Regions from separate parts of the Lysinibacillus sp. NPDC056220 genome, predicted to be linked through region 3. Evidence: riboswitches for the same ligand, from Rfam matches in the RefSeq annotation. Region 3 holds a riboswitch; each other region holds the start of a gene.
What was found. A riboswitch is a leader RNA that binds a small molecule or an ion and turns the genes downstream of it on or off. The one in region 3 is predicted to bind S-adenosylmethionine.

Region 1 (3,279 bases), on a different contig from region 3:
AAGTGTGGCATTTCTTCGCATTTCAGCCATTGGCATTACACTGTATGCTGGCCCTGATTGCGGTTATACAGGGCCAATTCTATACCGTGACTTAGGCTTAACGCCTGATCCATTGGTGTGGAAAATACCGCTTAATCAGCGTAAAGCTCATCTGACTTCAAATCAGCTGCAACAACTAGACGCTGATCATTTGTTTATCACCTTCGACAAGCAACACTCCATTTATGAGAATGAAGAGCGTACTATTTTAACATCCTCTATGTGGAAAAACCTAAGGGCTGTTAAAAGAAACTGTGTCTATGAGGTGGATTTTTTAACGTGGATGAATTATGGAATCCTGTCACATAGCAAAAAAATAGATGATGTATTAAACGTTCTTGGCTAAAGAACAAAAGGGAAGCGCGCCATCGCTTCCTTTTTTAGTTTGTGTGGCATACCATTCAGCATAGTATATTAACACTTCAGTACAGGAATGGCGTTATTCAAACACCTAAAAAGATCATGATACATAAGATAAGATATCAGCTTCTGGCTAGGAGGAATTGATTTGTATTATAATCCTTATCCTTATTTTATTCACCCCTACCATTACCCGATACCATCGACAGACCATCAACTTGCAGCTAGAAACTTTTCACAACATTTAGCAATGCCGACTAGTAATAGTCCCTTTCCCCCTGTTGATACACAAAAATTAATATCTTCAGCTACGCGGATAAAGACGATTATGCAGCAGGCACAATTACTTACAGATAAAATTGATAGTTCTCAACAATTTGCACATGACTTAAAGAATGCTGCACAGCTTTCAAATAAAACAGAGGTCGAAAAATTAATTACATCCACAGGCATTACTACAAAATTTGAAACCAACTATACACCAGATAATTTTAGAATACAGCTTATGGATAGTGCCTGCTGTCGAGTAACGTTAATTTTGAATTGGTAAGTAAATTAATTTTAACCCTGTAATCCTATCAAAGTTGTAAACTATAAAAATATATGTTAAAGTATTTATACTATTATTTCTGAAAATTCTTATATCCTATTTCTTATCTAGAGAGACGGAGGGATCGGCCCGATGAAGTCTCAGCAACCAGCTCAAGCAGTATGGTGCTAATTCCTATTGGCAAAATTTAAGCCTGAAAGATGAGAAGACGCACTACCTATGTTTGATTCCGGGAGTCCTCTTCGATTGAGGACTCTTTTTTTATTGACTACTACTTTTAGAAAGCAGGGAATTTAATGTCTAACGAACTTTTACAAGCATTGCACTTACTAAAATCAAAACAATGGGTCGATTTGACACATACCTTCGGCCCAGACTCACCTCATTTTTTCATGTTTGAAGATGCTAAATTTGAAACATTATTCTCGCATGATGATGGATTTTTTGCACAGCAGTTTTCTTTTCCTGGACAATATGGAACACATATTGACCCACCCATTCACTTTGTAAGAGATACTCGATTTATAGATGAATTAGCACTAAAGGAGCTTGTTCTTCCGCTTATCGTCATTGATAAATCACAGGAGGCTGCTAGTAATCATGACTTTACGCTCAGTGTACAAGATATTCTAGAATTCGAGACACACTATGGACAGATTGAAGAAGGTACATTTGTGGCACTGCGAACAGATTGGAGTAAGCGTTGGCCAGATAAAGAGGCATTTAGTAATAAAGATGTCAATGGAGATAATCATCTCCCAGGTTGGGGCTTGGAGGCCTTACAATTTCTATTCAAGGAACGTAAAGTAAGTGCAATAGGTCATGAAACTTTTGATACTGATTCTGCCACTGATTTTCGTCAAAGTGGCCAATTAGTTGGTGAATATTTTGTCCTCAATCAAGACACTTATCAAATTGAGCTCATGACTAATTTAGACAAGCTACCTCCTAAAGGTGCTATTATTTTTAATATAGTACCCAAGCCTGAAAAAGCATCTGGATTCCCTGTACGTTCATTTGCCATCTTGCCATAACAAAAAGTCGGTAGGAATCCTACTGACTTTTACTTTTGTACGTTTCTTTTTTTAAATAAATAATAAACAATTAACATGACTAGGACAAACAGCAAGATGACGTACATACTGTAATGAGATAAATAGTAACCGACGAATCGCCATTTCTCTCCTAGCACTTTTCCTAAGGTTATAAATGTAAAAGTCCATATAAATGCCCCTGTATAAGCAAAGAAAGCGAATTTCCTATATGGATAATTATTAATAGCGGCGATATAGGCTGTTAGATGGCGTACACCAGGAATAAAATAGCCAGCAATTAATAAAAAAGGCCCCACTTTCATAAACATTTTTTTAGTAAATTCAATTTTTTGCTCAGTTATATGAATCTTTGGCCCATATTTCTGCAAGAGCGGTAAGCCAAATCGACGGCCGATATAGTAGCTTAAAGTAATCCCCCCCATTGCGCCAATCAGAGCACTTACTAAAGCTGGGATATGTCCAAGGCTTTCTCGATAAACACTATAGCCTACATAAGTTAAAAATACTTCATCGGGAAGTGGCAACCCAACAATGCCTCCAATTAGGATCACGATGATGCCAAAATACCCGTAATGTTCAATTAGAGATTGCACATGCTGCGCCATTTTTCATCCCACCTAATACATTGTTCTATATACTCATAACTGTATACCAAAAGAGTCTCTCAAGCCTCCACTTTACTTCCTTTCCATGTCGTTAAATAATGTGCAGCTTTCGTAAAGCAAAATCTATGCCGCCTTCAATGGATTTCTTTGTAACAAAATCTGCAACATTTTTTAGAGCTTGGCTCCCATTCCCCATAGCTACCCCAAGGCCAACCAGCTCTAGCATATCTATATCATTCTCTCCATCTCCAAAAGCTATGGCATCCTTAGCATTAATCTCAAAATAATCAAGTACAGCCTTTACGGCTATCGACTTGGACACATCTTGCTGTAAAACATTCACAATATAAGGATGCCATCGTTGCCGTAATATATTCGAAAATTGACGAGCTAATCTTTTTTCAGCCTGTTCATCAGCATAAAGGCACATAAGAAAAACCTCTTCATCCATAATGCTTTCTTTTCTAACTGGAAAATCACATAAAGACAATGTCTCTTGCATCGCGCTTAAGGCTAATGGATTTTGTATATCATTCATCGTAAGTTGTTCTGTAAAAAATGTTAAGGAATGCTGATGTTGCTGTGCAAAAGCTTGAACATTTTGAACAATGCCCTTCTCAATCGGAATTTTATGTATCACAACATCCTTGTGTTTCACATATGCCCCATT
Region 2 (3,279 bases), on a different contig from region 3:
ATTACCAGACCGCACCGATGTACATAAAGATTACTGGACTGGGGATGTTAGTCTTGGTCTTAAACCGGATGGTCACGTGTATTCATTAACCTACAGCCTTCATGAAAATCAATTTATACGAGAGGTAAACATACTATCTCCTACAGAGGTATATGAACGGATCAAGGAAGGCGATTTTCCTCAAATAAAGTATAATGCGCTCGTTCAGGAGGAAGACCTTATTATAAAAAAAGGAGACCATATAGAGATTGATTCAATTGAGCTTTCGTATATGTATGATACAAAAGGTTTCTATCAGCCCATATACAATGTTGCAGGAAAGTTCAACGGCAACGATTGGTTTACTTTAATTCAGGCAAGAAAGTAATAGCTCATTCCGAATATTTGGCTCCAATTAACGGACAACCGGGCTTTCCATTGTAATGGGCTCCGTATTGGAATGAATTATCCCCTAAAAAATTGACTGCTTCCTAAGAGTGGAGCATGTTAGGTTTGGTAGTATATTACTCAAATATTAAAAATGACAAAAGTCATCGAGAGTGAACTTCTCGATGACTTTTGTCTACAGTCTGAAAGAAAAGTTTAGGCCTTCTTTTCTTTCGGGTACCCAATGAGAATAGCTATCATACCACAAATACCAATAAGAATAGGATAGAACGAGTATGGTAAGATACTCACTGGCGATATTTTGGCAACGCTTGCGGCTACTAGGAATTGAGCTCCGTATGGGAGAAGACCTTGAACCGTACAGGAGAAAATATCTAAAATACTTGCGGACTTTTTCGGCTCAATCTCATACTGATCAGCAATATTTTTGGCAAGCGGCCCAGCAATTAAAATAGCAATTGTATTATTGGCTGTAGATAAATTAGTTAGGCCCACAAGACCAGCTATACCTAATTCAGCGCCCTTCTGCGATTTAATCCTGCGTGTTACAAGGCGGAGCAAAAAGTCAATTCCTCCATTAAATTTAATAACCTCCACCATTCCAGCTATTAATATAGCTAGAAAGGCGATTTCAAACATACCTTCCATTCCTTCGCCAATTTTTTGTATAAGGCTCATTAGGTGATAGCTGCCATCTGCTAAGCCAACTGCACCGGCGAGGACAATCCCTAATGCAAGAACGAGGAAAACATTCATTCCCGATAACGCTAAAATAATCACTAAAACATAGGGAACAATTTTTACCCAATTATAGCTTAAATGCTCTACTTGAGCTGTTCCACCGGATGTCATAAACCCTAAAATAATGCTCGTAACCATAGCTGCCGGCAATACAATCCAAAAATTGACCTTAAATTTGTCCTTCATTTGCGCTCCTTGTGAACGAACGGCAGTAATAGTAGTATCTGAAATAAAAGATAAATTATCACCAAACATTGAACCGCCTATAACCGCTGCTATCACTAAAGCAATAGATAGCTCAGTCTGATCGCTTATCCCAACTCCTATGGGCGCCAGTGCAACAATTGTCCCCACTGACGTACCCATGGATAGAGAGATAAAACAGGCAATGATGAATAAACCTACAACAAGCAAGTTTTGAGGAATAATTGATAATGCAAAGTTAACAGTGGAATCTACGGCCCCCATCCCCTTGGCTACCTCTGAAAATGCCCCTGCTAATAGAAAAATAATAACCATCAGCATGACATTTAAATTTCCAGCACCTTGGCAAAAAATATCAACCTTCCGTGAAAACGATTCTTTTCGATTCATCGCTAGAGCCACAGCTCCCGAAATGCTAATAGCTACAATAACAGGGAAGGCATAAAAATCACCCGTCATAACCCCTGAACCAATAAATAAAATTATAAAAACAACAAATGGGATTAGCGCCCATGGATTCTCTCTCCTCATTGTTTACCTCCCAAAAATTAAAAATCAGCCCTATTTTTGTTTTTTCACCATAAAAAAGGCCTCATCTTGAAATAACAAGAAGAGGCCTTATAGTTAAAACGCTCCTCTTATCTATCAAGGACATTGCTTGCTGGATTTGGCACAGTAACTTAATAGTTCCGCTGCCGAGATTTCATCGGGCCAGTCCCTCCATCTCTCTTGATAAGAAGAAAAATATTATATTATATTTTTGACACAATATTAAAATACTAAAATAAAACATCCATAATTGCAACATGTTTTTAATTAGAAAAATTTTCTTGGCACTATCTTTAAGGTCCAGAATTCAACTTTTTAGATTAATATGAAGCTTTGTATAGACACATACACCGAAAATATAAATACGCCAACTAGAAAACAACCATATAATTTTCTCTCTCTCCCAAACTCTTTAATTCCTAATATTAACATAAATAAACCTAGGAAAAGGATCATTAAGAAATTTAGGCGGTATTCATATGTAATAAGTCCATAAATGGAAAGCGTGATGCCTATCGTTGATAAAATAATTTGTACTGTTTTTAACAAAACGATTCCTCCCTTTTTGCTTAAACAAATACTGTCAGTTATCTAACTTTTTTTGAATAAATAAATTCTATGATAGGTGATATGACCAATGTAAACCCAACGACTAAGAACAAAGGATAATTTTTCATGTCATTTAAATTGGAGACACCCTCTGAAGCAAAAAAAATTAGACAAGCTAAAATCATTAAAACATACTATCCAATTTTAGCATTGTGTGCTTCAATATGCTTATCCAGTTCATCTTTATCTTCTTTAATATCGCTATGGTTACCCGAAGAAGAATAAGGAAATAAAGCTAATTATAATAGAACCTCCATCAATTATTCCGAAACGAATCCATCTGTAGAGGGTAAAACTAACAATGTACAAACATATACAATGACTAAAAGACCGATTAATTTTTTCGATTGATGCATCCTTTGTCTAACCTCTATAGTGACAACTATTACCATTTAAAAATTGATTTATAATTTTAAAAAATCCAACAATACCCATTTAAACAATAATTTGTAAAATTCGGTTCGCTCAAAAAATCTATCCCTTTATGGCAAAACGGGCCATGGGAATTTCAGCTCTCGCCTCTTTTTCACAACTAATGACATTCGATTAACAAAAAATAACTTGTTGGAAGTATGGCTACGTTTGTAAGATAAGGCTAGCTTGCCTCATAAATTAATGTTCTTGAAATCTCAGATAAAAACAAAAAACCAGATGCTCCTCATAGAAGAGCGCCTGGTTTTATTGTGAAAGTGAATCTTACTAATTTACTTAGTTTTGATTCGTATTAATACTACGCTAAGTTAAGGCGTTGAACAAGTTAAAATATTTTCCAATCTAATTTTTGGGGGA
Region 3 (3,279 bases):
TGGCGATTTCTTTGGAAACCGTCTAGGAAGGCTAAGTTCCCGAGACCCCCTGCACCGATTATCCCTGCCATTGCTGTATAACCGACAAGTGCTACAGCCGTAACAGTAATACCCGAAATGAGTGCTGGTAATGATTCAGGGATCAGTACTTTCCAAATAATTGTGGCTGTTTTAGCCCCCATTGAACGAGCTGCTTCAATAACACCCTTATCAATTTCTCGTAGCGCAATTAATACCATACGCGCATAGAACGGAGCCGCACCGATAATTAAAGCAGGTAAAGCAGCATTGGCTCCACGGATTGTACCAAGTAAAAACTTAGTAAATGGAATTAATAAAATAATTAACACGATAAATGGAATAGAACGGAATATATTAACGAGTGACCCTGTTAAAAAACTAACAATTTTATTAGCCCATAACTGATTCGGACTAGTTAAAAACAGAACAATCCCAATGGCTAACCCTAGAATAAATGTAATAACTGTTGAAATGGCCGTCATATATAATGTTTCATATGTAGCCTGCCACATGCTATCCCAGTCTACATTCGGAAAGAGATTAGTTAGCATCTGCAATCACCTCCGTTTGCACTTCCACTGTATTTAAATAGCTTAAGGCTTCAGTCACGTTTGCTTTCGACCCATCAATTTGCACAATGAGAGTACCATATGCACCATTTTTGGTTTGCGAAATATTCCCATGTACAATGCTTACTTCCACATCGAATTGCTTTACTAGATGTGAAATAACTGGCTGTTCTGTTTTTTCACCAACAAAAATCAATTTGACAAGTTGTCCAGTTGGATAATTTGCTTTGATTTGTTCTACTGTATCCTGTGTTTCCTTTGTATTGGTAATTTGCGCTACAAATTTCTTAGTAATGGCAGCCTGAGGAGCCTGGAAAACTTGCAATACTTCTCCACGCTCTACAATTTCGCCTGCCTCCATCACTGCTACACGATGACAAATCTTGCGGATGACATGCATTTCATGAGTAATGAGGACAATCGTTAACCCTAAACGTTCATTAATATCCACCAGTAAATCAAGAATGGCATCTGTTGTCTCAGGGTCTAGAGCAGATGTAGCCTCATCACATAGTAAAACCTCTGGATTATTGGCTAATGCTCGCGCAATCCCTACACGTTGCTTTTGTCCACCAGAGAGCTGTGATGGATATGCTTGATCACGACCTTCTAGGCCAACAAGTGCTATCAATTCCTTCACCCGTGCCTCACGTTGAGCTTTTGATACACCTGCGATTTCTAATGGGAAGGCAATGTTTTCTGCAACTGTTCGTGACCAAAGTAGGTTGAAATGTTGAAAAATCATACTAACCTTTTGTCTAGCTGCTCTAAGCTTTTGACCTTTAATCGATGAAAAAGCCTGATTGTTCACTGTTACTGTTCCTGTTGTTGGTTTCTCTAAGCCATTAAGTAAACGAATCATCGTACTTTTACCAGCGCCACTATAGCCGATAATGCCAAAAATTTCACCCTTATTAATAGTCAGGTTAACATCTTTGACTGCCGTTAATTCGCCATTTGCTGTTTTGTATTTCTTCGTTATATTTTGAAGCTGTATCATAGCGAATACTCCTTTTCTTATATAAAAAAACCCCTCCACTTATAGACAAGTAGAAGGGGTCACGTATTATACGTTGAACCGTTCTCTCATCTTTCAAAGAAAAATCTTTGGGTGATTTGGCACCTTTTCACTATGTGATGGTTGCCGGGCTTCATAGGGCACTTCCCTCCGCCGCTCTTCATAAGAGTTCGATATATTTAATGTTTTAGTAATATATTTGTTACTTTACCACGCTAATAAAGTTCAGTCAATTGATTTTTTTAACAATTCGTACAAAAAAGGTACGGATTGAAAAGCATAAATCTTTTCTGTCACTTTGCCACCGTCACAAACAAGTAAGCACGGAACGCTTTCAATTTGATGCTCAAAAGCAATTTGCTCCAAAAAATTAATATTTGCTTTCCCTAGCTTTAGGTGAGGTAATAGTTGTTCTACAATTGACATCATTTTCGATGCCACTGCACAAGTACCGCACATCGGTGTATATAAATAAAACGCAGCTTTTTCTCCGGACTGTAATGCCGTTTCCCACTGCTCTTTCGACCATTCTTCCATTTAGTTCACGCAACCTTACAAAATATATTCATTATGGATTGAGAAATGCGCACGAAGTAAAATCATGGCTAACACTTTTCTAGGTGTCGTTTCTACTTCCTTATATGTTGGCATTGTCCGTAAATGCTCCGCTTCAGGATAATGTCTGTCCATTAATGCACGTAGCTTATCGCCTGAAGTATCGGCATCAAAAAAGGTAAATAGCTCATAGCCCTCATAGGGATCGATTAGCTCTTCTAATTGATGCACACCAATTGTTCCATTCGTACATAGTATTGTAACATTCTCGTTTAAAATTGGCTCAATTTGTAGCTTATCTGAGCGTCCTTCTACTATCAAGCATTTCCCATCGAACATTACGCCACCTCCATTTAGACATTCCCACTTATACGTTATTATATAATAAAAAACGCCGGTAGTTTCCGACGTTTTTTGATTATGGCTTGTCTTATTCTGCTGTCATCTCTTCGTATTGTTCTGCTGTCATAAGTTTATCAACTTCTGATGCATCAGCAGGCTCTACGACGATCATCCATGCTTTTTCATATGGTGATTCATTAACGAATTCTGGGCTATCTTCTAAATCTGCATTAACTTCAACTACAGTACCTGAGATTGGTGCATATAATTCAGAAACAGTTTTTACTGATTCTACGCTACCGAATGGATCATCCGTTTTGATTTCATCGCCAACTTGTGGAAGCTCAACGAAAACGATATCTCCTAATTCAGATTGTGCGAAGTGCGTAATACCAATACGTACTTTTCCATCTTCTACTTTAACCCATTCATGCTCTTCAGAGTAACGTAAGTCTTTCGGTGTGCTCATGCAAAAAACCCCTCCATAATTATGTAATATATTCACTTTCAGTGTGCCATACTTCTCCTATAAAAACAAGAATAAAAACGGCTATATCCAAGCTTGCTCAAAATCGGATTCTTTAAACCCTAAAGTTACTTTTTTTCCATCTGTTACGAGTGGACGTTTTATTAACATCCCATCCGAAGCAAGTAGCTCAAGCTGTTCTTCCTCAGTCATATCAGCTAGCTTGTCCTTCAAACCAAGGTCACGATATTTCATGCCTGAAGTATTAAAAAACTTCTTCAAAGGAAGACCACTGACTTGCCATAAAG

Region 1: another riboswitch for S-adenosylmethionine. It lies ahead of ACOZBY_RS15605 (cyclase family protein); the one in region 3 lies ahead of ACOZBY_RS18190 (methionine ABC transporter ATP-binding protein).
Region 2: another riboswitch for S-adenosylmethionine. It lies ahead of ACOZBY_RS09620 (Na+/H+ antiporter NhaC family protein); the one in region 3 lies ahead of ACOZBY_RS18190 (methionine ABC transporter ATP-binding protein).

What each region holds. Positions count from the first base shown of each region.
Region 1 is NZ_JBMOXD010000004.1:180,511-183,789, forward strand. It holds gene ACOZBY_RS15595 (helix-turn-helix domain-containing protein) at 1-385, shown strand, start outside; gene ACOZBY_RS15600 (hypothetical protein) at 548-949, shown strand; SAM riboswitch class I at 1,050-1,156, shown strand; gene ACOZBY_RS15605 (cyclase family protein) at 1,246-1,983, shown strand; gene ACOZBY_RS15610 (DedA family protein) at 2,013-2,609, opposite strand; gene ACOZBY_RS15615 (Cof-type HAD-IIB family hydrolase) at 2,701-3,279, opposite strand, start outside.
Region 2 is NZ_JBMOXD010000002.1:937,218-940,496, reverse strand. It holds gene ACOZBY_RS09625 (VanZ family protein) at 1-367, shown strand, start outside; gene ACOZBY_RS09620 (Na+/H+ antiporter NhaC family protein) at 583-1,863, opposite strand; SAM riboswitch class I at 1,968-2,071, opposite strand; gene ACOZBY_RS09615 (DUF3953 domain-containing protein) at 2,197-2,430, opposite strand.
Region 3 is NZ_JBMOXD010000007.1:24,060-27,338, forward strand. It holds gene ACOZBY_RS18185 (methionine ABC transporter permease) at 1-572, opposite strand, end outside; gene ACOZBY_RS18190 (methionine ABC transporter ATP-binding protein) at 562-1,590, opposite strand; SAM riboswitch class I at 1,674-1,777, opposite strand; gene ACOZBY_RS18195 (thioredoxin family protein) at 1,834-2,145, opposite strand; gene ACOZBY_RS18200 (hypothetical protein) at 2,161-2,502, opposite strand; gene gcvH (glycine cleavage system protein GcvH) at 2,594-2,974, opposite strand; gene ACOZBY_RS18210 (arsenate reductase family protein) at 3,056-3,279, opposite strand, start outside.